DNA from 3 places in the Donghicola sp. genome. Region 3 is predicted to be linked to each of the others. Evidence: riboswitches for the same ligand, from Rfam matches in the RefSeq annotation. Region 3 holds a riboswitch; each other region holds the start of a gene.
The links. Region 3 has a riboswitch for cobalamin ahead of N4A58_RS04645 (DUF1636 domain-containing protein). Riboswitches for the same ligand answer to the same signal wherever they lie in the genome.
Positions count from the first base shown of each region.

Region 1 (7,736 bases), on a different contig from region 3:
CTGTGGTGAAATCCTCGTGCAGGCCCTGCCCCCAAGACCCGACGATCAACCGGTCTTCATCCCAGGCTATCCCGTTCGGATGGCTGAGTGCTGCGCTTTGCACCCAAGGTTCAAAGCTTCCGTCCTGCAGGCGCCAGATCGTGTCGGTCATCAGATCAGAGACATAGACCGCGTCATCGGACGCCGTCACATCATTGAGGAATTCAGCCGTTTTCGCGTGGTGGATAGCCACCACTGCAGCGCTCTCCAAATCCACTTCGACCAATCCCGCAACGTCTGCCACGAACAGCCGATCCCCCGAGATCGCCATTCCCTTGGGCGCATCAAAGCCCGTCAGCCAATGCTGTGCCATCAACGTCCCGTCAGGGTTCAGGCTGGACAAATAGCCATTTCCATCCGCGTCTGTGAAGCCACCTTTGATGTTGCTTACGATGATCCGGTTATGCGCCGCGTCAAAGATCGCTGACTCGGGAAACTCGAACTCACCTGCGGTTGCCGAATGGGCTGTGAAGGTCGCCAGCACACCTGCCAAGAGGGTCACATTCAAGTGTAAAGTCATTCTGAAATCTCCATCGATTAAGATGAAAACTACTTATACTTGTGATACGCTTATTGCGCAGATCATCGATTTGGTATCACTTAACGATACGCCAATACCCAATTCCGTATCACAGGAGCCCATATGCGCGGAGATGTCTTCAAAGTCCTGCAAGAGGCTCTGCGCGCACGGCGCATGACCTATGCCGATCTGGCTGACACGATGGGACTGTCAGAGCCCACAATCAAACGCATCTTTGCGGCGCGGGATTGCAAACTGAGCCGCATCATCGAAATTTGCGACGCACTCGATTTGTCGCTGTCAGACGTGACCGACAATGCCGCCCGCCAGAAGGCAGAGGCGACTGTCTTGCCCATGGCGACCGAACTAAGTTTGGCGGCAGACCCGCCCCTCTTTTACTTCCTGATCCTGCTGCGTGATCTGCGCGCGCCCGAATACATCGCACAGGTCATGGACCTGAGCCCGACGCGGCTGCACCAGATGGGTATGACTCTGGAACGGCTAGGGTTGGCAGAGGTCGGCGCGGGCAACAAAATTCGGCTTTTGTCGCATGCCCCGATCCGGTTTCGACCCAATGGCCCGCTTCTGCCCCTCCTCAAAGAGGTCAACCTGCGCTTCATCGCGCATGGCATCAGCACCCCATCCGGTAACGCAGATCATTTCTTTACCATATCTCGCCGCATGCGAACCGAAACCGCGCTGGAGATCCGCCAAGATATTGAGGCGCTGAGCGAGAAAATCTCGGAGCTTTCGCGACAGGACCAGTTGGTTGCACCAGAACACCTACTCAAGCCCTACAAGATTGCGGGCTTCTGGGGAGTCGTGGATTTCGGCGCTCTGATGGCGCGCCCTGCGAACACGCTGGAAACCGTACCCCAAGGGCGCTAGGGTCCGCCGCGACGCGACACCCGAAAGGCCCTTGCCATGACCACCATCCCCCGTATTGACGCCCGCGAGATGATCTCCCGCGCGCCAGAAACGATGGCAGAGCTGCGCCGCGCGGCCCAAGAGGTCGGCTTCATGACTTTGGTGAACAGCGACCTCTCGCCAGAGGACGTCTTGCGCGTGATCGACGCCTATCGCGCGTTCTTTCAGTTGCCAGAGGCCGCCAAAGAGCCTGTGAACATGGCCCGCACCGGCGCGAACCGGGGTTGGGGTGCACCCTATTCCGAACAGGTCGATCCCAACGCGAACCCCGACTACAAGCAGGTCTTTGACAGTGGCCTCGCGCTGCCCGCCAATGACCCACTGGCCCATCTGACCTGCTACGCACCAAACCAGTGGCCCGATCAGCCCGTCGGTTTCAAACAGACCGTCGAAGATTATGCGGACCGCGCGGTCGGTGTCGCCATGGACACACTTCGCGGGATTATTGCAGCGGTCGGCCTGCCCGAGGGCAGCTTTGACGAAGCCTTTACCAAGCCGATGACCTTGCTGCGCGGGAATTACTACCCCACCCGTCCGGTCGATGCGGGCGCTAATGATTTCGGGATCGCGGCGCATACGGACTATGGCTGCGTGACGCTCTTGGCGACAGACGGCGTTGCGGGACTGGAAGTGCAGCAGCGCGACGGCGCTTGGCTGGCTGTTCAAGCCGAGCCGGGCACATTCATCATCAATTTCGGCGAAATGCTGGAAAGCTGGACCAACGGGCGGATCAAGGCCACCTTGCACCGCGTCATCGGCACGAGCCAAGAACGCGTCAGCGTCCCGCTTTTCTTTAACCCGAATTACGACACCAATGTCGCCCCCCTTGGCTCGGGCGGAACACTGCTGGCGGGCGACCATCTGGAGCGCCGCTTTCGCGAGACCTACCTGCACCTGCAGCGCCCCGCGTAACAATTGGCACCAAGTGTCATGTCCGTGACACCTGCGGTCATGTGAGAAATTGCACCAATCGGTCAAAAGCCGTGTCAGTCAATTCAGACACGGAGCATGACCATGGAAGGTTACTCGAAGCATTTCATCCTCGCCCTTTTTGCGGGCACCCTGCTGTCCGCCTGCGGTGACAGCGGCGCAAACTACACCCCGATCAATGACGGCCCCACCACGATCGGGTTCCAGAGCGATCTGGCTGCCTGCCAGCGACTGGCCAAGAACCAGACCCAATTGACCCAAGAGGCCTACGGTGCTGCCGCCATCGGAGCGGCCGCGGGGGCTTTGCTGTCGGCAGTGGCAGACGATGACGACATGGTCGGCAGCGCGTTGGGGGGCGCCGCCATTCTGGGGGGCACGGTTGCGGTCGAAAACCAAGACAAGAAAGAAGACATCGTGATCAACTGCATGAAGGGGCGTGGCCATGCGGTCGTCGGATAGACCCTTTGCGGCGCTGGCGGCAGCAGTGTGCGGGCTGACCTATCTGGTTGGCCTGCTGATGTACGCGACCATCTTTTCTGGGGCAGATCTAGATGCCGCGGGCGTGCCGTCAATCCGGACCATCGCCTTTATCGTCACCCATTCCGGCGCGTTGCGGCTGTGGTATTTCAGCATTTACGTGGTCAACGGGCTGGCGCTGCTAATGCTGGTGCTGGCCCTGTCAGAGCGCGATGCGCCCCTTTGGCGGCGCTGGATCACCGGAGTAGGTTTTGTCTGGTCCGCACTGGTGATTGCGGCGGGGCTTGTCGCTGTGGTCGCGCTGGCTAGTTTGCCAGAGATCTATCGCACCGCGCCGTCGGATGCCGCCCGTCACTGGCACATCGCCACCAGTTTGATCGAGGGGGTCGGCGGCGGGACCGAATTGCTTGGGGCGCTATGGATTTTGGGAATCGCAACAGGTTCAGCCTTCGCCCCAGCGCAAAAGGGTTTGGCCGTTGTGGTGGGCACGGCGGGCATGCTGACCTTGCACCCCGCAGTGGCAGAGGCCGGCGGCGCTGTGTTCGGAATTGGCTTTATGGGGCTATTTTTCTGGATCGCGGTGACGCTGTGTCCGAGATGCCGTTGGCAATCCATCAAAGCCTGAGCGAATTGAATTGACGGGCCCCAACGGGCCCGTCATGGTCAGCGCAGATGGTTGCCCGCCCTGCTCCGGCAGGAACGGCATGAAAAGGGAACGTGGTGTAAATCCGCGACTGCCCCCGCAACTGTAAGCGAAGAGCTCTTCGGCAGAACCACTGGCCCCGCGCCGGGAAGGTCCGAAACGGCAAAGACACGCGAGTCAGGAGACCTGCCATCTAAGCAATGCAAACCCGGACGGGGTGTTCCGGCGGATGCGGTGGCCCCAGCTTCTGCAGCGTTCGGGCATATCGGTTTCCGCCTGTCCTCCTTGGTCCAAACGCGCGGAGGGCGCTATGACCTTAACGACTATCGTGGCCGGACTGACGGCCGCAAAACATTCTCAAATTGATCCGACGGAACGGGCGCGGGCGGGCTTTCTTCAATGGTGTCTGAGCCTTGAGGATACGACCGACATGCGCGCAGAGGCCCGCGCAGCAATCGCGAAACTGCACTATTTCGATTCCGACTCAGCAGCATTGGCCGCGTTCGAAACCCTGCTGGTCGAAGCGACACGGCCCATGCCCGCCCCCAGACGCCGCGGGGCCAGACGGAGTCAAATGCGGCTTCAGTAAAAGGTTGCAACCATCTGACCAACAAACTGCAAACAAATTGATCGGCGCTACCATCGTCAAGGTTGCGCCGTTCCGTCGCAGCCACCCCATACATTGGTCGCAAAGATACCGCGCTAACGGTTTTCTCATTTTGCATCTATCACATTGTTTTCACGAAAATTTCACCGCGTTATTTTCAGTGAATTTACAAAATGACATCCGCGAGTAAACAGGCTTCACAAATAAATTGATGCCTTGCAGGGACTTATTCCATTGTTTTCAAACTCTGGTAATGTCTCGCTAAGGGAGAGACGCCGACATATTCTGTGGCTGCAATTTGCCCCCATACGGGGCGTCCATAAAACGACAGAGGGAGGAGCCTAATGTCCACTCAAGCGCAAACCGCCGAGGTCAAGGAACCGGTCTATCCAGTTCCGGCTGAATTCGCGAAAACCGCTCATATTGATGCGGCAAAGTATCAAGAGATGTATGCCCAGTCGGTGAACGACCCCGAAGCATTCTGGGGCGAGCACGGCAAACGTCTGGACTGGATCAAGCCCTACACCCAAGTCAAAGACGTCAACTACAACTTTGGTGAAGTCAGCATCAAGTGGTTCCACGATGGCACCCTGAACGTTGCCTATAACTGTATTGACCGTCACCTCGAAAAGCGCGGCGACCAGACTGCGATCATCTTCGAGCCCGACAATCCGGACGACGAAGCACAGCACATCACTTACAACGAGCTGCACGACAAGGTTTGCCGCATGGCGAACGTCCTGCGCAGCCAGGGTGTGACCAAAGGTGATCGTGTCATCCTGTATCTCCCCATGATCCCCGAAGCGGCGTATGCAATGCTGGCCTGTGCCCGTATCGGTGCGATCCACTCGATCGTGTTTGCGGGCTTCTCGCCCGACGCTCTGGCAAACCGCGTCAACGACTGCGGCGCCAAGGTCATCATCACTGCAGACGAAGCGCCCCGTGGCGGCCGCGTCACCCCGCTGAAGTCGAACGCGGATGCCGCGCTTCTGCACTGCTCGGACAAGGTCCGCTGCCTCGTGGTCAAGCACACCGGCGGTCAGACCACTTGGGTCGACGGTCGCGATGTCGACGTGAACGCTCTGATGGAGCACGCAGCACCCGAATGCCCCGTCGAGGAAGTGAACGCCGAAGATCCGCTGTTCATCCTGTACACCTCGGGCTCGACCGGCAAACCCAAGGGCGTTGTTCACTGCTCGGGCGGCTATCTGGTCTACGCGGCGATGACCCAAGAGCTGGTCTTTGACTACCACGAGGGCGACGTCTACTGGTGTACCGCTGACGTGGGTTGGGTCACCGGCCACTCGTACATCGTCTATGGCCCGCTGGCGAATGGCGCGACCTCGCTGATGTTCGAAGGTGTTCCCACCTACCCCGACGCCGGTCGTTTCTGGGCTGTCTGCGAAAAGCACAAGGTCAACCAGTTCTACACCGCGCCGACCGCGATCCGTGCTCTGATGGGCAAAGGCACCGAGTTCGTCGAAAAGTACGACCTGTCGTCGATCAAGACCCTTGGTACCGTGGGCGAACCGATCAACCCCGAAGCATGGAACTGGTACAACGACGTTGTCGGCAAAGGCAAAGCGCCTATCGTTGACACGTGGTGGCAGACCGAAACCGGTGGTCACCTGCTGACACCGCTGCCCGGTGCAACCGCGCTGAAGCCCGGCTCGGCAACCACGCCCTTCTTTGGTGTTCAGCCGATCGTTCTGGACCCCACCACTGCCGAAGTTCTCGAAGGTGCGACCGAAGGCGTTCTGTGTATCGCCGACAGCTGGCCCGGTCAGATGCGTACCGTCTGGGGCGACCACGAGCGCTTCCAAGACACGTACTTCAGCCAGTACAAGGGCTACTACTTCTCGGGTGACGGCTGCCGCCGTGACGAGGATGGCTACTACTGGATCACTGGCCGTGTGGACGACGTGATCAACGTATCCGGTCACCGCATGGGCACTGCCGAAGTCGAAAGCGCGCTGGTGGCACACGCCAAAGTCGCCGAAGCCGCAGTGGTTGGCTATCCGCACGAGATCAAGGGTCAGGGCATCTACGCCTACGTCACTCTGATGAACGGCGAAGAGCCCACCGAAGAGCTGCGCAAAGAGCTGGAAAAATGGGTCCGCACCGAGATCGGTCCGATCGCGAAGCCCGACCTGATCCAGTGGGCGCCCAACCTGCCCAAGACCCGTTCGGGCAAGATCATGCGCCGCATCCTGCGCAAGATTGCCGAGAACGACTTTGGCGCACTGGGTGACACCTCGACCTTGGCCGAACCTGGCTGCGTGGACGAGCTGATCGAAAACCGGATGAACCGGGGCTAACGGAGATGGATGGAGCGACAACCATGACCACACCCGCAGTTCTCATTTTGCTTGGCCCCCCCGGGGCCGGCAAAGGCACCCAGGCCCGCCGTCTCGAAGAGAAGTTCGGTCTGGTGCAACTGTCGACCGGTGACATGCTGCGCGCAGCTGTTGCCGCCGGCACCGACGCGGGCAAAGCGGCCAAGGCCGTGATGGACGCGGGCGAGCTGGTCAGCGACGAGATCGTCATCAACATTCTGCGGGACCGCCTCAAAGAGGATGACGTCGCCAAAGGCGCCATCCTTGACGGCTTCCCCCGCACCACTGTTCAGGCCGAAGCTCTTGATGGGCTGCTGGCCGAGAATGGCCAGTCGGTCAACGCCGCCATCGCGATGGAAGTCGACGATGCAGCGATGGTCGAGCGTATCTCTGGCCGTTACACCTGCGCCGGTTGCGGCGAAGGATATCATGACAGCTTCAAGCAGCCCGCTGCCGAAGGTGTTTGTGACAACTGCGGAAGCACGGAATTCAAGCGCCGTGCCGACGACAAGGCTGAAACCGTGGGAGCCCGCCTCGAGGCGTACCACGCTCAGACCGCCCCCCTGATCGCCTACTACGACGAAAAGGGGCAACTTAGCCGCGTGGACGCCATGGGCGACATCGATGCGATCACCGCAAAGATGACCGAAATGGTAGAGAGCGCGATCAGCTAGGTTTCCTAGAATGTCTCCGGGGCGAAGGAGGAACCGCCCCGGACTACGAATCAAGACCATAGCTTTTTGGAAAATGGGGAGGATTGCCTATGGCAAGCCAACAGGACAGCTCGGCCTACTGGTCGAAAAATATTAGTATCATCAAAGGGTGCCTGATCGTCTGGTTCGTGTCATCCTTTGGCATGGCCATTCTGCTGCGCCCGCTTCTGTCGGGTATCGAAGTCGGCGGAACGGACCTTGGTTTCTGGTTCGCACAACAGGGAAGCATTCTCGTCTTTCTTGTTCTGATTTTCTTCTACGCATGGCGCATGCACAAGCTCGACGTCGAATACGGCGTGGACGAAGAATAAGTTTTAAGGACCTGATATCATGGATCAATTTACACTAAACCTGCTGGTGGTGGGCGCGACGTTCGCCCTCTACATCGGCATCGCGATCTGGGCCCGCGCGGGTTCGACCTCGGAATTCTACGCAGCCGGCCGCGGCGTTCACCCTGTGGTGAATGGTATGGCAACCGGTGCGGACTGGATGTCGGCAGCTTCGTTCATCTCGATGGCCGGTATCATCGCATTTGGCGGCTACA
Region 1 is NZ_JAOARZ010000008.1:110,006-117,741, forward strand. Features, by position in the region: gene N4A58_RS01610 (hypothetical protein) at 1-559, opposite strand, end outside; gene N4A58_RS01615 (helix-turn-helix transcriptional regulator) at 683-1,447, shown strand; gene N4A58_RS01620 (2-oxoglutarate and iron-dependent oxygenase domain-containing protein) at 1,484-2,398, shown strand; gene N4A58_RS01625 (glycine zipper family protein) at 2,501-2,875, shown strand; gene N4A58_RS01630 (hypothetical protein) at 2,859-3,518, shown strand; cobalamin riboswitch at 3,550-3,745, shown strand; gene N4A58_RS01635 (hypothetical protein) at 3,847-4,125, shown strand; gene acs (acetate--CoA ligase) at 4,488-6,461, shown strand; gene N4A58_RS01645 (adenylate kinase) at 6,485-7,153, shown strand; gene N4A58_RS01650 (DUF4212 domain-containing protein) at 7,243-7,503, shown strand; gene N4A58_RS01655 (sodium:solute symporter family protein) at 7,523-7,736, shown strand, end outside.
Region 1: it holds a riboswitch for cobalamin, as region 3 does, so the genes downstream of both, N4A58_RS01635 (hypothetical protein) here and N4A58_RS04645 (DUF1636 domain-containing protein) in region 3, are expected to answer to the same signal.

Region 2 (7,736 bases), on a different contig from region 3:
AGTGTAGATTTTCCCACGCCGTTTGGTCCAACGATGGACAGCCGTTCGCCTGCGTGAATGGTCAGGTTTGCGCCCTCGAGCACAGGCGCGTGGGCCGGATAGGCAAAGGCGATGTCGCGAAGTTCAAGCAAAGGCATGGCGGAATTGGACCACAAGCAGAAAGACGGATGCGGCCGTCATCAGCGCAGCAAACAGCCAATCCCGATCCGTCATCCGGAATTGTTCTAGCAGCACGAACCGCCCCGTAAAGCCCCTGCATTTCATGGCACCAAGAACGCGCTCGGACCGCTCTAGCGCGCGGACCAGCATCATCCCGACCAGATAGCCAAAGCTGCGGTAGGTGTGCCAATTGGTGCCAGGGCGGAAACCGCGCATCTTCATCGCGGCGCGCAGGCGCATGTACTCTTCGCGCAGGGTCTCGATGTAGCGTGTGGTGAACATTAACAGTTGCACCAGTTGTTCAGGCATCCGCAGGGCGTGCAAGGCATGCCCCATAGTGACAGGCTCCATCGAGCCGACCAGACACATGAGTGCGAGGATGACAGCATTCGCGGTCAGCGCGATTTCGACCGCTTGGCGCAGCCCCTCCCACGAGGCATCAAAGCCGAGAAAGGTGAACATCGGTGTTCCCGGCACGGAAAACGGCAGTAGGATCAGGGTAAAGATAATGAAACCGTCCATAGCTGCCATGCGCTTGAACGTGCGTTTTGCAGGCAAACCAGACAAGGGTAGCAGTGTGACTGCGACGAGCACGGCCAGACACAAGGCGATCAGGTCGGACAGGGATACAACAACCACAGCGAAGAGGGCGGCCAAGACGATCCGCATGCGCGGGTCGAGATCCGGAATGTGCCCCATTGTCATCATGGGGCCTATCCGAAGTGTTTTCTCGGGGTTGGTCAACCGATCGCTCATCCCTTAACCCTCCATCCGGCGGCGCGCCGCGATGTAGAAATACAGGCCGAACAGACCGAAGATGTAGCCTAGTCCGCCTAGAATTGTTTGAAGGTCATTCTTTTCGCGGTAGGCCGCTAGTTCGCGGCGCAGTGGGCGCATCTCGTCGCGCACGGCCTCGGCAATCGCCAAACGCTCTTCGCTGGACAAGGACGCAACGGTGACCCCGCCTGTTGTGGTTGGCGATGCGGGGGTGGTGCTTTTGGCAACGGTTTCTTCTGCAGCGGCCACGCCGAGGATATCTGCGATGTCATCTGCGGTCATTTCGGCCTGGGCCACATGACCTGCGCCCATATCAGCCTTGAAGATATGGGTGATCTCTTGTGTCGGAGCGTAAACAAAGAACCCGTCTGCGTCCGTGATGGCCTCGCCGATTTTGTTGCCTGCGCTGTCGAATGCCTCAATCACAGCGCCAGATGACATGTCGCCGTTGGAAAACCCGAGTTCCCCTTCGACAACATCGCCGGATTTGAAGATCGCAAAGATCACCTTGTGTGCGGCTGCGGGCAGGGGCATCGCAAGGAGTGCAAAGATCAGAGCGAGCCCGCGGATCATGGGGCGACCCCCTTGACCGCGGTAAAGAGATCGGGCCGCACTTGACGCACCAGATAGACCGCTGCGCCGGTCAGCAGGGCCTCGATCACCATGACGGGGATGTGGGCCAGCAGCACCAACTTGGCCGCAGGAATGAACTCGTCCCCCGTTAAAGCCAACGAAAACGCGACAAAGATCGTAGTCGCAGCGATGGAAAACGCACCACCGACACCGGCCCAAATCGCGCCGGACATCGGGGTTCCGCGTTCCACCAGTCGCCCAAAGAGCAGCCAAGCCAGTACCGCGGGCGCTGCAATGTTCAACAGATTGACGCCGATGACCGTCAGCCCGCCAAAGCCAAAGAAAACCGTTTGAAGCAAGAGCCCAACGAAGAGCGCCGGAAACGCCGCCCATCCTAGGATCAGCCCCGCCAGCCCGTTCAGCACCAGATGGACCGAGGAAGGGCCGATCGGCACATGGATGAGCGCGGCGACAAAGAAGCTGGCCGACAGGATGCCAGTCGCGGGGATACGCTCTAGGGTCAATTGCTTGAGCCCCATCGCGATACCGCCAATGGCCATGGCCGTTCCGGCGATAACAACAGGGTTCGAAAGCGCTCCGTCAACGATATGCATGGTTCACTCCATATCGTAGGCGTTGATCCAGAGCACGGCATCTTGGCTGAGCTCTTTGCCATCATGTTCGGTTGCGGGGCCAGAGCCGAGCGCGGCAAAGCCCCACCAGCCTGCCTTAGGCACACCAAAGGTGAAGTATCCGTTTTCGTCCGAAATCGCGACCAAAGAGCCACCCGGCATGGGCTGCACAGTCGGCGCCGACGCGGCAAAGCTGTCAATATCAGGCGCTGCGGCGACGTATTCGATTTCGATCTCGATCCCTGCCGCGGGCTGGCCTTCGGACAGGACCTGACCGGTGAATGATGAGCCTGCGATCACGTTATAGGGTTTGACCAGAGGCACGATCTCGGTAGATAGACCGACCGGTGCCATCCAGTCAGTAGGCAGTTGGTTGCGGTTGAACACCACCTTGGTCAACTGCTGAATATATTTGTCTTCGCTGGGTTCGTAATAGGGGACCGGCTCGGTCACCAGCACATAGTCGCCAGAGCGTTTGACGGGGACAGAGGCTCTGAAGGCCGCACCTGTGTTCTCGGCGCCTTGGAAATTGGTTGGCTCGAGACGGTTCATCAGGTCGGTTCTTTCGCCGTGATGGATCATATAGAACGCTTGCGGCGTCTCCATGTCCATGACGTGACCGTTGTCAAAAGGGTGCCAGAAGACCAGTGCCACTGGCACATCGCCGGGCCGCGCGATCTGGGTGTCATCTGCATAGGGCAGGACGAAATGCGCCTGCGCGGTATAGGGGAGCAATGCCGTCATCGCTGCCGCTGTAAGTTTCAAAGTCATATCATACCTTTCAGGCGTGCGGGCAAAGCCCACGGATGAAAGGACAGAAGGGAAGCTGGACACGGTAGATGTTTAAACCTGCCGAGCCAGACGCTCACCCCGGCGTCCGGTTGGGTAAGGCCGGTTTCCCGACCCTGTGACGGCAGGTCTCCTGGCTCGCGGGTCGATGTGCTGTCCTGCCTTCCCGAGGATGATCCTCAGTGGCCCCTTGGACGCACTCTCCGCTTACAGTTGCGGGGGCAGCCACGGTTTTGGTCCCTGATGGGTACGCCGCACCGTGTTCCCTTTTACTTCTGCTGCGCCGTGTCGCGCGTTGCAGAACCGTTCACACGTTTGTAATGGGCAATTGGACCCCTTGAGTCAATTGCCAAGATTGTCCCTTCGGACGTAGATATTGCGCGCAAGTCATGGGGTGCCGTCTTTGACGCAGCAAGTGTCGGTCGGCATCTTTGGACAGGCAATTTATGCGGGTGCACCTGTGATGCACCCAGCTAAAAATTCCGCAATTTGGACACGGTTTATTCGATGGTGATGTCGAGACGCTGGGTCTCGCCCGTGCTGCCGGGAATCTTGATGTAGTAAGAGCCGGGCTTCAGCGCGATAAAGCCGATTTCCATCTCGCCGGCCTCGTCAAACTCGATGGAATCAAGTCCGAGGGGGCGGATTTCCAGACCTTCGACCACGATCTCGTCGATCCAGATCGCGCGGAAGAATTCGTGGCCGACCAGCGCCAATTCCTGACTGCCGTCGCCCTGAATTTCGAACTCGTAATAGCTGCCGGATTTCAGCACCCAAGGTTCCGAAGTCAGCGGCATGCCCGCGCTGAGTTGGATCGGTTCGAGGTCATGCTTGTTTTTGGCGGACAACAGACCGGCCATGCCGAACTTCATGTCATCATCGTCGTCGTCATCTGCCATCGTAGCCATGGGCAAGGTGGCCGCGATCGCTAGCATCGTGATGAATTTTCTCATAGGTCTGCTCCGTTAGTTGGTCGGGCGGAAGGCGGCACCCCACGGGAAGCGACCAACCTTGATTGTTTTCAGCGCTTTGCGTTTGGCTACGTCCACGACCGTAACATCGCCAGAAATCCCGTTAGTGGTGAACAGGCGCGACTTGTCGGCGTTGAACGCCATGTGCCAAACGCGGCGACCGACCAGAATGTAGTCTTCGACCTCGTAGGTCTCGGCATTTACGACGGCCAAATGGTTCGATGGCCCCAGCGCGACATAGGCGAACTTGTCCCCTTCGCCGAGTTCAAAGCCCACGGGCTGGATGCGATCGGGATGGATGTTCGGCAGTTCGAAGCGGATCTTGGCTTTTTCCGTCTGTGTCGCGGTGTCAAAGACCGAAATGCTGCCGCCGATCTCTGCACTGACCCACATCTCGGCGCCGTCTTTCACGAATTCGGCGTGGCGCGGGCGCGAGTCCACCAGCGTATTGGCAAACAGTTCCTGCGTTTCTGTATCGATCCAATGCGCCATATTCGTGGTTTCAGAGGTCGTGATCGCGATCTTACCGTCGGGCGAGACAGCCATGCCTTCGGGTTCTATGCCAACGTCAATCTGGGCAATCACCTTGCGAGTCTCGACGTCCACAACCGTGGTGATCGCATCGTCTTCGTTGGCAATATAAAGGTGCTTGTTATCGGGATGCAGGACGAATTGCTCGGGATCTTCGCCCGATGGCAGGTCATGCAGAATCTCGCCAGTGGCGGGGTCCATCACCTGTACTGCGTCGCTGTCGGATGCACAGATGTAGACGTATTTGTAGTCGTGACTAAAGGTAATCCCGCGCGGGCGCTCGCCGGTTTCGTAGGTGTGGCTGACCTCCATCGTTTCGATGTCAATCACGCTGACTGTATCGTCTTTTTCGTTCGTAACCCAGATTTCATCGGCCAAGGCAGGGTGTGCGGCCATCGCGGCTATCACAGCAAGTGTCGAGATACGCATGATTATTCCTTGAAAGCGGTGCAGGAGCTTTCGGGCGCGTCCACGCCCAAGGTGTCGAGTTCGTTGGTTTGGTGCATGAAGCCGGGCAGGGGGGCCTGCATCACCATAGCGCGGCTGGTGACCAGCGGCACGGGTTGGCGCATCTGGCCGTTCCAATCGCGAAAGGTTTGCGGCGTTCCCTTGAATCCCGCCAGCGCGAAATCAGGCGAAAGCATATAATTGCGCAGGGTCGGCGCATCGGCGGCGTTCGTGCGGGTCACGGCCTCTCCGATGCTGCGGATGGCAGCCCATGCGCCGTAATCTTCGGGCTCCATGCTGCGGCCCGCAAGCTCTTCGAAGCGGGAATGCAGCTGCGCGGCGCCCCACTGTTCGACCACAGGTGCCCAAACTTGGGGAGAGATTCCTTCGCTGCCCGCCACCGGACGGGGGAGCCACGTGTTATAGGCCACATAACGCCCGAAATCCTCGGCCTCGTCCGCAATCAGAAGGACGTCATAGTCGCGCAAGTCTTGGGTAAAGAGCGGCACTTCGGCCGCCGCGTTCCGGCGCATATCCGCATCAAAGGCCCAGATTTTGGTTTCGCCGAACTTGAGACCGAATTTGGTGGCCGAATATCGCAAAGCCTCGGCATAGGCGGTGTCCTGAGGGTAGGTGCCTTCGATCATCGCCAGTTTTCCCCAGCGCTTGAACAGAAAGTACTGCATCAGCGCATCGGTCCGCATGGCCAGCGCCGGCGCGGTGTGCAGCACGTTTGCGCGGCAGGCCTCATCGCGCAAAGCGCTATCTTCGGCTGTGGCGTTCAGGATCAAGGCGTTTTCAGCCTCGGGTAGGTCTGCAATCTTGAGCAAAAGATCCGACGACACATCAGTGACCAACAGGTCAGAGGTCTGCAGGGCCGTCTTGGCGGCAGCGACGACATCATCGCCCACGGGCACGTCATGCAGGGTCAAGCTATACCCGTGTTTCAGGAATTTTCCGGTGGTCGCGTTGTCTTTGATCGCAAGTTCGGCGCCCTGAATGCTCAGGTCTTCGGGGCGAGGGTCGAGATTCGAGAGCGTCGCGATCTCTTCGGTCTGCTCGCGCAGAAAGTGGACATTGATGTCCAAGCCTTGGGCGTGCCCCGACAACGGGATGAGCCCCGCAAGCCACACAGCCGCGACGGTTCTGAAACGCATGAATTTTCCTCCCTGATCGCAGGCTATGGAGACTCGATCAGGGACGAAATTAGACCATGGTCTGATGGCGGTCAGCCCCGTCCGGACGTGTGGGCCGCCGTGCGGGGCTATGGGCCGAAATGTGCCGTTACTCTGCCGCGACTTGGGACGCTACGGGGCTGCTCCGATAATTCAGGATTGGGGCGAGCCAGCGCTCGGCTTCGGCCACTTCCATGCCTTTGCGGGCGGCGTAATCTTCGACCTGATCGCGCTCTACCTTGGCCACGCCAAAATAATAAGCGTCCGGATGCCCGATATAGAGGCCGCTGACCGACGCGCCGGGCCACATGGCCATGCTTTCTGTTAGCGCGACGCCGGTGTTGGCCTCTGCATCCAGCAGTTTGAAAAGTGTTACCTTTTCAGTGTGATCGGGCTGAGCAGGATAGCCGGGTGCGGGACGGATGCCGCAATACGGCTCTTTGATCAGCTCGTCTGGCGTGAAGGTTTCATCCTTGGCGTAGCCCCAGTAATCGCGGCGTACACGCTGATGCAGCATCTCGGCCATGGCTTCGGCAAAGCGGTCGGCCAATGCCTTGACCATGATCGCGCTGTAATCGTCACCAGCGTCTTCGAATTTTTTGGCAATCGTATCCTCTTGGGGGCCCGCAGTGACCACGAAACCGCCCACATAGTCAGGCGTGCCCTCGGGCGCGACGAAATCGGCCAGCGCAAGATTAGGGCTGTCTTTCCTCTTTGAGGTCTGCTGACGCAGGGTGTGCAGCACATCAAGCGGCTGGGTCCGAGCGTCGTCGGTATACAGCTGGATGTCGTCACCCGTACGGTTCGCGGGCCAGAAGCCGACCACGGCGCGGGGCTTGAACCACGTCTCTTCGATAATCCGCTGAAGCATCGCCTGCGCGTCGGCAAAAAGGTTGCGCGCCGCCTCGCCGTATTTCTCATGCTCTAGTATGCGGGGGTAGACGCCCTTGAGCTCCCAAGTCTGGAAAAACGGCGTCCAGTCGATGTAGCGCGCGATCTCCGCCAGATCCCAGTCGTCGATGACTTGCTGACCCGTGAACTTTGGAGCCTGAACAGTGTAATCTGTCCAATCGATTTGCATGGCGTTCGCGCGGGCTGCGGCCAAGGGCAATCGCTGCTTGGCCAATTCCGCCCGTTCATGACGCTCGGCGACCTCAGTGTAGTCCGAGCGGATGCCCGCGACGTATTCATCACGCTGCGTATCGCTCAGCAAGGCAGACACCACGCCCACCGCACGGCTTGCGTCGGTTACATAGATCGCTTGATTGCGTTGGTACTGCGGGGCGATTTTTACTGCCGTATGCACCTTCGACGTAGTTGCGCCGCCGATCAGAAGGGGCACGTCGAAGCCTTCTTTTTCGAGCTCGGTCGCCAGATGCACCATTTCGTCCAAGGACGGCGTGATCAGACCCGAAAGCCCGATGATATCGACGTTATGCTTGCGGGCCTCTTCCAGAATTTTCTGGGGTGGGACCATAACGCCAAGGTCGATGATTTCGTAGTTGTTACAGGCCAGAACCACGCCGACGATGTTCTTACCGATATCGTGGACGTCTCCCTTGACCGTGGCCATCAGGACTTTGCCCGCCGCCTCGCGGCCATCGCCACCGTTTTGGCGCTTCTCTTCTTCCATATAGGGCAGGAGCACGGCCACGGCCTGCTTCATGACGCGGGCGGATTTT
Region 2 is NZ_JAOARZ010000026.1:208,927-216,662, forward strand. Features, by position in the region: gene N4A58_RS13175 (energy-coupling factor ABC transporter ATP-binding protein) at 1-137, opposite strand, end outside; gene cbiQ (cobalt ECF transporter T component CbiQ) at 124-915, opposite strand; gene N4A58_RS13185 (cobalt ABC transporter permease) at 919-1,509, opposite strand; gene cbiM (cobalt transporter CbiM) at 1,506-2,123, opposite strand; gene N4A58_RS13195 (DUF4198 domain-containing protein) at 2,127-2,912, opposite strand; cobalamin riboswitch at 3,036-3,253, opposite strand; gene N4A58_RS13200 (hypothetical protein) at 3,431-3,883, opposite strand; gene N4A58_RS13205 (YVTN family beta-propeller repeat protein) at 3,896-4,861, opposite strand; gene N4A58_RS13210 (ABC transporter substrate-binding protein) at 4,864-6,036, opposite strand; gene metH (methionine synthase) at 6,164-7,736, opposite strand, start outside.
Region 2: it holds a riboswitch for cobalamin, as region 3 does, so the genes downstream of both, N4A58_RS13195 (DUF4198 domain-containing protein) here and N4A58_RS04645 (DUF1636 domain-containing protein) in region 3, are expected to answer to the same signal.

Region 3 (7,736 bases):
CCGACACCGGAAGCGTCATGTTCGACGGTCAATCGGTTCTGGGCCGCTCCCCCCACGAGATCAACCAGATGGGTATCAGCCGCGTCTTCCAAACACCTGAAATCTTCGCGGATTTGACGGTTCTAGAAAACGTGATGATCCCCTGCTTTGCCCGCCGTGACGGTTCGTTCCGCATGCATGCTTTTGGCTCTGTCGTGAACGAGTCCGACATGCTGCAAAAGGCAGAGACCATGCTGGACGACGTGAACATGCTGTCCAAAGCGCACCTGCACGCAGGCAGCCTGTCCCGCGGAGACAAACGCCGTCTGGAAATGGCCATGTGTCTGGTTCAGGAGCCGCGTCTGCTGCTGCTGGACGAACCCACAGCTGGCATGGCCCGCGCCGACACCAACAACACCATCGATCTGCTCAAAGAGATAAAGACCAAGCGCGACATCACCATGTGCATCATCGAACACGACATGCACGTAGTCTTCTCTTTGGCCGACCGGATCACCGTTCTGGCCCAAGGCACCCCGCTGGTCGAAGACACCCCGCAGAACATCAAAGGCCACCCAAAGGTCCGCGAAGCCTATCTTGGCGAAGCGCAGGTCTAATCAGGAGATTTCCCCATGAACGTAAGACCCGATTTCTCCAAGAACTCGAACCACGCAGAAACGGCACCCGCCTTCCTGTCGGTCTGGGACATGCACGCCTACTATGGCGAAAGCTACATCGTGCAGGGCGTGAACTTTAACGTCCACGAAGGCGAGATCCTCGCGCTTCTGGGCCGCAACGGCGCTGGCAAAACCTCGACCCTGCGCGCCATCGCCCGCACCGGCAGCCCTCAGGTCACCCACGGCGAGATCTGGCTGGACCACCAGCCGCTGCATAACATGACCAGCTACGAGGCAGCCGCGGCTGGCCTCGGCCTCGTCCCCGAAGACCGCCGCATAATCCCCGGCCTAACGGTCGAGGAAAACCTGCAACTGGCCCAAATCGCTCCGCCCATCGGCTGGTCCATCGACCGCCTCTATGACCTGTTCCCCCGCCTCGGCGAGCGCCGCAAGCAAGAGGGTGTGACCCTCTCGGGCGGCGAACAGCAGATGCTGGCCATCGCCCGCGCCTTGGCCCGCGACATCAAGGTCCTCCTCCTCGACGAGCCCTACGAAGGCCTCGCGCCCGTGATCGTGGACGAGATCGAGAAAACCCTGATGCACATCAAGGAACAGGGCATCACCACCGTCATCGTGGAACAAAACGCCGTCCGCGTTCTTCAAATTGCTGACCGTGCGATCATCCTCGACACCGGTGGGATCGTCTACGATGGCTCTGCCGCCGAAGTACTCGCGAACGAAGAGCTGCGCGCCGAATACCTCGCGATCTGACAGCTTCGACCTTCGGACACACAAAAGGGCCCAACTGGGCCCTTTTTCATTCCGCGCTGCGCACGAATGCCTTCGGCGAGGGTATTTATCTCCAAGATGAAGGCCATACAGATCTTCATCATGGCCCAAATACCCCAGGGGTGAATTGGCGCGGAGCGGCAAGAGGGGGCAGCGCCCCCATCAGGCTTAGAATTCAACGCCCTTCTGGCCTTTGATCCCAGAGCGGAAGGGGTGCTTCACCAAGGTCATTTCGGTCACCATATCTGCGGCCTCGATCAGCGGCTCTTTGGCGTTCCGGCCCGTCAGGCAAACATGGGTCATGGGCGGCTTTTCTTCCTTCAGGAAGCGCACCACCTCTTCGACATCCAGATAGTCATAACGCAGCGCGATGTTGATCTCGTCCAGCAGCACGAACTTGATCTCGGGATCAAGGATTAGCTCTTTCGCCTTTTCCCAACCCTTGTTCGCCATTTCGATATCGCGCGATTTGTCCTGGGTTTCCCAAGTGAACCCTTCGCCCATGGCGTGAAACTGGCACAGATCGCTGAAGTTCGCCTCAATCAGGGTCCGTTCACCGGTCTCCCACGCGCCCTTGATGAATTGGACCACCGCGCAGGGCATCCCGTGCGCAATACAGCGTAGGATCATCCCGAAACCGGATGACGATTTACCCTTGCCCGGCCCTGTATGGACAATGATCAGGCCCTTCTCGCCCTCTTTCGTGGCCATGATTTTGTCCCGCGCCGCTTTCTTCTTGGCCATCTTGGCCGCGTGACGGGCTTCATCGGTTTGGGGCTTATCGCTCATAGGACGATCCTTACGCTTGACAAGGTGGGGTGCCTTCCCTCAGGTGGGCGGCGCTGGTTCCTGTCTATGACAGGCGAAGAGGGAATGCGCTACCGCTTTGCGACCAAAATCGCAGCCGAAACGCAGCCGCCCCCGCGACCGTGACCGGAGAGGCCCCGTTGCCACTGGCATCCATTTGCCGGGAAGGATCGGGCCAGCCGAGGATCCCCTCGGGCTCCGCAAGCCGGGAGACCTGCCAGCACGATGAAATGTACGGGCGACCGGGGTGTGTCGCGGCCGGCTTTGACAGGCGCGTTTCCCCGTGCCCGATGGCCAGTGATCCCCCGTTTTCCCAGCCAGTTTAGGGAGGCACCCATGGCCGAGGTCACCTTGACCGTCTGCACCACCTGCCGCCGCATCGCGGGCGGAGAGCCTGTCGCGGACGAGCCGCGCCCCGGTGCGCGCCTGTATGAAACCCTGACTCAGTCAGACCTGCCCGAAAACGTCCGCCTGAAATCCGCCGAGTGCCTGTCCGCCTGCTCGCGCGGCTGCTCGATCGCCCTGACCGGTGGCCCCGCCCGTTGGACCTATGTCTACGGCGACATGGACCCCGACACACAGGTAGAGGAGATCCTGACCGGCGTGCGGGCCTATGCCCAAACCACAGACGGGATCGTCCCCTGGCGCGAGCGCCCTCAGGCCTTTCGCAAACAATCAATCGCCCGCATACCCCCGCAGGAGTAACCATGTCCAACCTGTCCAAAATCCCCGTGACCGTGATCACCGGCTTTCTCGGTTCCGGCAAGACCACGCTGATCCGTCACCTGATGCAGAACCCTCAGGGCAAGCGTCTGGCCGTTCTGGTCAACGAATTCGGCACCGCTGGTGTGGATGGTGACATCCTGAAATCCTGCGCGGATGAAAACTGCCCCGAAAACAACATCATGGAGCTGGCGAACGGCTGCATTTGCTGCACCGTCGCCGATGACTTCATCCCGACCATCGAACAGCTGATGGCTCTGCCCGAAACGCCCGAGCACATCATCATCGAGACCTCGGGTCTGGCCCTGCCCAAGCCCTTACTCAAGGCGTTCGACTGGCCCGCGATCAAGTCGCGCATCACCGTGGATGGCGTGATTGCCGTGGCCGATGCCGAGGCCGTGGCGAGTGGCCAGTTCGCCCCCGATCTGGACGCCGTTCAGGCCCAACGCGAGGCGGACGAGAGCCTTGACCACGAAACACCCCTGTCCGAGGTGTTCGAAGACCAGATCAGCTGCGCCGACATCGTTCTGCTGTCCAAGGCCGATCTGGCCGGTGAGGCTGGCATCGCCAAGGCCAAAGAGGTGGTCGAGGCCGAAGCCCCCCGCAAACTGCCGATCATCGCAATCACCGATGGCGCGGTCGATCCCCGCGTGATCCTCGGTCTCGAGGCGGCTGCCGAGAATGATCTGGAGAACCGGCCTTCGCACCACGACGGCCACGATGACCATGAACATGACGATTTCGACAGCGTCGTGGTCGATCTTGGCGAAGTCGAGGACGTTCAGGCGTTGCAAGATGCCATTGTGAAAATGGCAAAGGACCAGAATATCTTGCGTGTCAAAGGCTACGTCGCGGTCAAGGGCAAACCCATGCGCTATCTGGTGCAGGCGGTGGGCACGCGCATTCGTGCGCAGTACGACCAGCCTTGGGGCGACCGTCCCCGCGCGTCCTTGCTGGTGGTAATTGCTGAACACGACCACATCGACGAGACCGCAATCAAAGCGGCTTTGGGCGTCTGATCCCATGCACGTCGTCTTCCGCGAAAGCCACGGGCTCGACCAGAGCGATACGCCGATGGATCTGGGGCAAACGCCCGCAGACCTGATTGTGCTGTCGTTCTCGGACTCGGACCTTGGCGCTTTCGCGGCGGGCTACCATCGGGCCAAGGGGACCTTGCCGACCGTGCGTCTGGCGAACCTTGTGGCCCTGAAACATCCTCTGTCCGTGGACGTCTACGCCGAACAAACGCTCGAGGGGGCCAAGGGCATTCTGGTCCGTCTGATCGGCGGCGAAAGCTACTGGTCTTACGGTCTGGCGACCCTTCAGGACTTGGCGCGGCGCAAGGGGATTGCGCTGGCCGTCCTGCCCGCCGACGGACGTCAGGATGACCGGCTGGACCAGCTCAGCACCCTGCCCGTCTCGACCCTGCGCCGTCTTCAGCAGCTGTGCGACGCTGGCGGCGCCGTTGCGGCCCAAGCCGCGCTCGCCCAACTGGCGCTGGCCGCTGGCCTTTATGCGGCCCCCGTGATGGGCGCAAAAACCGTGCCGGATGCGGGCTTTTACCTGCCCGACACGGGCGTTGTCACCGATCCGCAGCGCGACGACCGCCCGCTGGCTCTGGTGACATTTTATCGCTCTTACCTGACATCGGCGGACACCTCGCCCATCGACGCCATGATCGCGGCTTTGGAGCAGCGCGGGTTCCAAGCCTTTGGAGCCTTTGCCAGCAGCCTCAAAGCGCCTGCCGCTGCCGACTGGCTGCGCACCGAGATCGAGACCCTGAAACCCGCCACCATCGTGAACGCGACCGCCTTCTCGGCCCAAGGCCGCAATGGCGAACCCTCGCCCCTCGATGCCGCTGGCTGCCCCGTATTCCAGATTGCCCTCTCGACCGCCCGCAAAAAGGACTGGAATGACGCCGACCGCGGCCTCTCTCCCGCCGACCTTGCCATGCACGTGGTTCTGCCCGAAGTCGACGGCCGCATTTTTGCCGGTGTCGCCAGCTTCAAACAGCCGGGCAAGAAGGATCCAGACCTCGAATATTCCCGCTTTGCCCACCGTGCGGACCCTGCCCGCATCGACGCCCTAGCGGACCGCGTGCAGAAGTGGCACCGCCTGTCCACCCTGCCCGCCGCAGACAACCGGATCGCGCTCGTGCTGTCCACCTACCCCGGCAAGACCTACCAGATCGCCCACGCGGTCGGCATGGACGCGCTTGCCAGCGCCGAGCAAATCCTGGTTGACCTCAATGCCAGCGGCCACACCGTACGCCCCCAGTCGAACCTGGGCCAGCGCCTGACCACCGAAACCCTGACCTATCCGCTCGCGGCCTACGAACAGGCGCTAGACACCCTACCCGACCCCCTCCGCGCTGACCTAATCGCGGCTTGGGGCACGCCCGACACCGACCCGCTGTTCCGTGATGGTGCGTTCCATTTCCCCGCCATTGACGCAGGGAATGCGCTGGTCGCCCTCCAGCCCGAGCGCGGCGACGTCCAGACCCGCGACGACGACTACCACGACCTGTCCCGCACCCCGCGCCACAGCTACGTCGCCTTCTACCTCTGGCTCCGCGCCCAATCCGACGCGCTGGTCCACATCGGGGCCCATGGCACGCTGGAATGGCTGCCGGGCAAATCCGTGGCCCTGTCCGGTGACTGCTGGCCCGAGGCGCTGATCCGCGACCTGCCCGTCATCTACCCGTTCATCGTCAACGACCCGGGCGAGGCCGCCCAAGCCAAACGCCGCATCGCTGCCGTCACCATCGGCCACCTGCCGCCCCCCATGGCGCAGACCAAACTGCCCGTGGGAATGGGGCGCCTGGAACACCTGCTGGACGAATACTCGACCGCAGACGGCCTTGACCCCGCCCGCCGCGACCGCCTAATCGCCGACATCCGCGCCGAGGCCCAAGGCACTGGCGTCGAAGAGGACCTTGGCATCCCGCACGACGCCTCTGCCGCCGAAGCCATTACCCGCATTGACCGCTTTGTCTGCGACATCAAAGAAAGCCAGTACGGCGAGGGGCTGCACATCTTTGGCGCAGGCGACTACGGACCACAGGAAAACGCGGGCCTTCACGCTGCCCTGAACGGCCGCTTCGTCCCCGCTGGCCCCTCTGGTTCCCCATACCGAGGCCGCTCGGACGTCCTGCCCACAGGCCGGAACCTGTTTACGACCGACCCCCGCTCGGTCCCCTCCCGCGCCGCCCACGCCCAAGGCGTCAAGCTGGCCGAGGAACTCTTGCGCCGTCACCTTCAGGACCACGGCGACTGGCCAAAGGGGCTGGTGATCGACCTCTGGGGCAGCGCCACCATGCGCACCGCAGGCGAGGAATTCGCCATGGCCCTGCACCTCGCGGGCCTCGCGCCGAAATGGGACGACGGCTCCGAACGTGTCAGCGGGTTCGAGATCATCCCGCTCGCCCTGCTAAACCGTCCCCGCATCGACGTGACCTTGCGCGTCTCGGGCCTCTTCCGCGACGTCTTCCCCGGCCTAGCCCAGATGTTCGAAGGCGCCGCCGACAAGCTGGCCGAGCGCGAAGAGGCGCCCGAGGACAACCCCTACGCCGCCCGCACCCCCCGCGTCTTTGGCCCCAAACCGGGACAATACGGCCTCAACATGGGCGCATCACTGGACGACTACAGCGAAGAAGCCCGCGCCGCCGCTGGCGAGGCATGGCTCGCCGCCAGTTCCCACGCAATCGACGCCAAAGGCGAGGTCCACGAAGCCCGCGAGGCCCTCGAAACCCGCCTGCAAACCGCCGACAGCTTTGTCCACCTACAGGACCTGCCGGAAACCGACGTCCTGATGGCCAGCGACTACGCCGCCCACGAGGCCGGTTTCGCCGCCGCCATGAAGCGCCTAGGCCAAGAGGCCCCCGCGCTCTACCACATGGACGCGACCCAACCGGACCGCCCCCGCGCGCGCAGCCTGAACGAAGAAATCGCCCGAACCGTCCGCGCCCGCGCCGCCAACCCCGACTGGGCCAACGGCATGATGAACCACGGTTTCCGCGGCGCGGCCGAAATCGCCGCCACGCTCGACCACATGGCCGCCTTTGCCCATCTGGCAGGGGTCGTTGGTCCCCACCTGTTCGACCAGTATTTCGAGGCCACTTTGGGCCGCGCCGACCTGACAGAGTTCATGGCGGACGCCAACCCACAGGCCCTTCAGGCGCTCAAGGACCGCTTCCGCGCACTGATGGACGCGGGCCTTTGGGTCACGCGCCGCAACTCGATCATCGCGGAACTGGAGGCCCTGACATGAGCGCCCCCATCATCCAAGGTTGGTGCCCCGGTGCCCTGCGCCCCATGCAATCGGGCGACGGCCTGGTGGTGCGCGTGCGTGCCCCCCTCAGCCGCTTGGCGCAGGACAAGGCCGCCAAAATCGCCGATCTGGCGCAGATCTACGGGAACGGGCTGATCGACATCTCGAACCGCGCGAACCTGCAGATCCGGGGCGTCACCGATGCCACCCACGCCCCCCTGATCGACGGACTGCGCATGCTCGGGTTGATCGACCGCGACATCGCTACTGAGACCCGCCGGAATATCGTCCTGACGCCCTATTGGACCGCTGGCGATGAAAGCCACCGCATCGCGACCACTTTGATGCTGGCTTTGTCGTCCGATAACGCCCCCGCCACGCCGGGCAAGTTCGGCTATGCGGTGGACTGCGGCGACACTCCCGTGATGACCGATATCAGCGCCGATATCCGCATCGAGCGGGGCCAAAATGGCCTGATCGTCCGCGCCGACACCTGCGACATGGGCATCCCAGTGACCGTGGACTCCGCCGCCGAAACCGCGCTGGAAATCG
Region 3 is NZ_JAOARZ010000014.1:185,838-193,573, reverse strand. Features, by position in the region: gene N4A58_RS04660 (ABC transporter ATP-binding protein) at 1-596, shown strand, start outside; gene N4A58_RS04655 (ABC transporter ATP-binding protein) at 612-1,367, shown strand; gene cobO (cob(I)yrinic acid a,c-diamide adenosyltransferase) at 1,554-2,174, opposite strand; cobalamin riboswitch at 2,212-2,429, shown strand; gene N4A58_RS04645 (DUF1636 domain-containing protein) at 2,529-2,897, shown strand; gene cobW (cobalamin biosynthesis protein CobW) at 2,900-3,934, shown strand; gene cobN (cobaltochelatase subunit CobN) at 3,939-7,184, shown strand; gene cobG (precorrin-3B synthase) at 7,181-7,736, shown strand, end outside.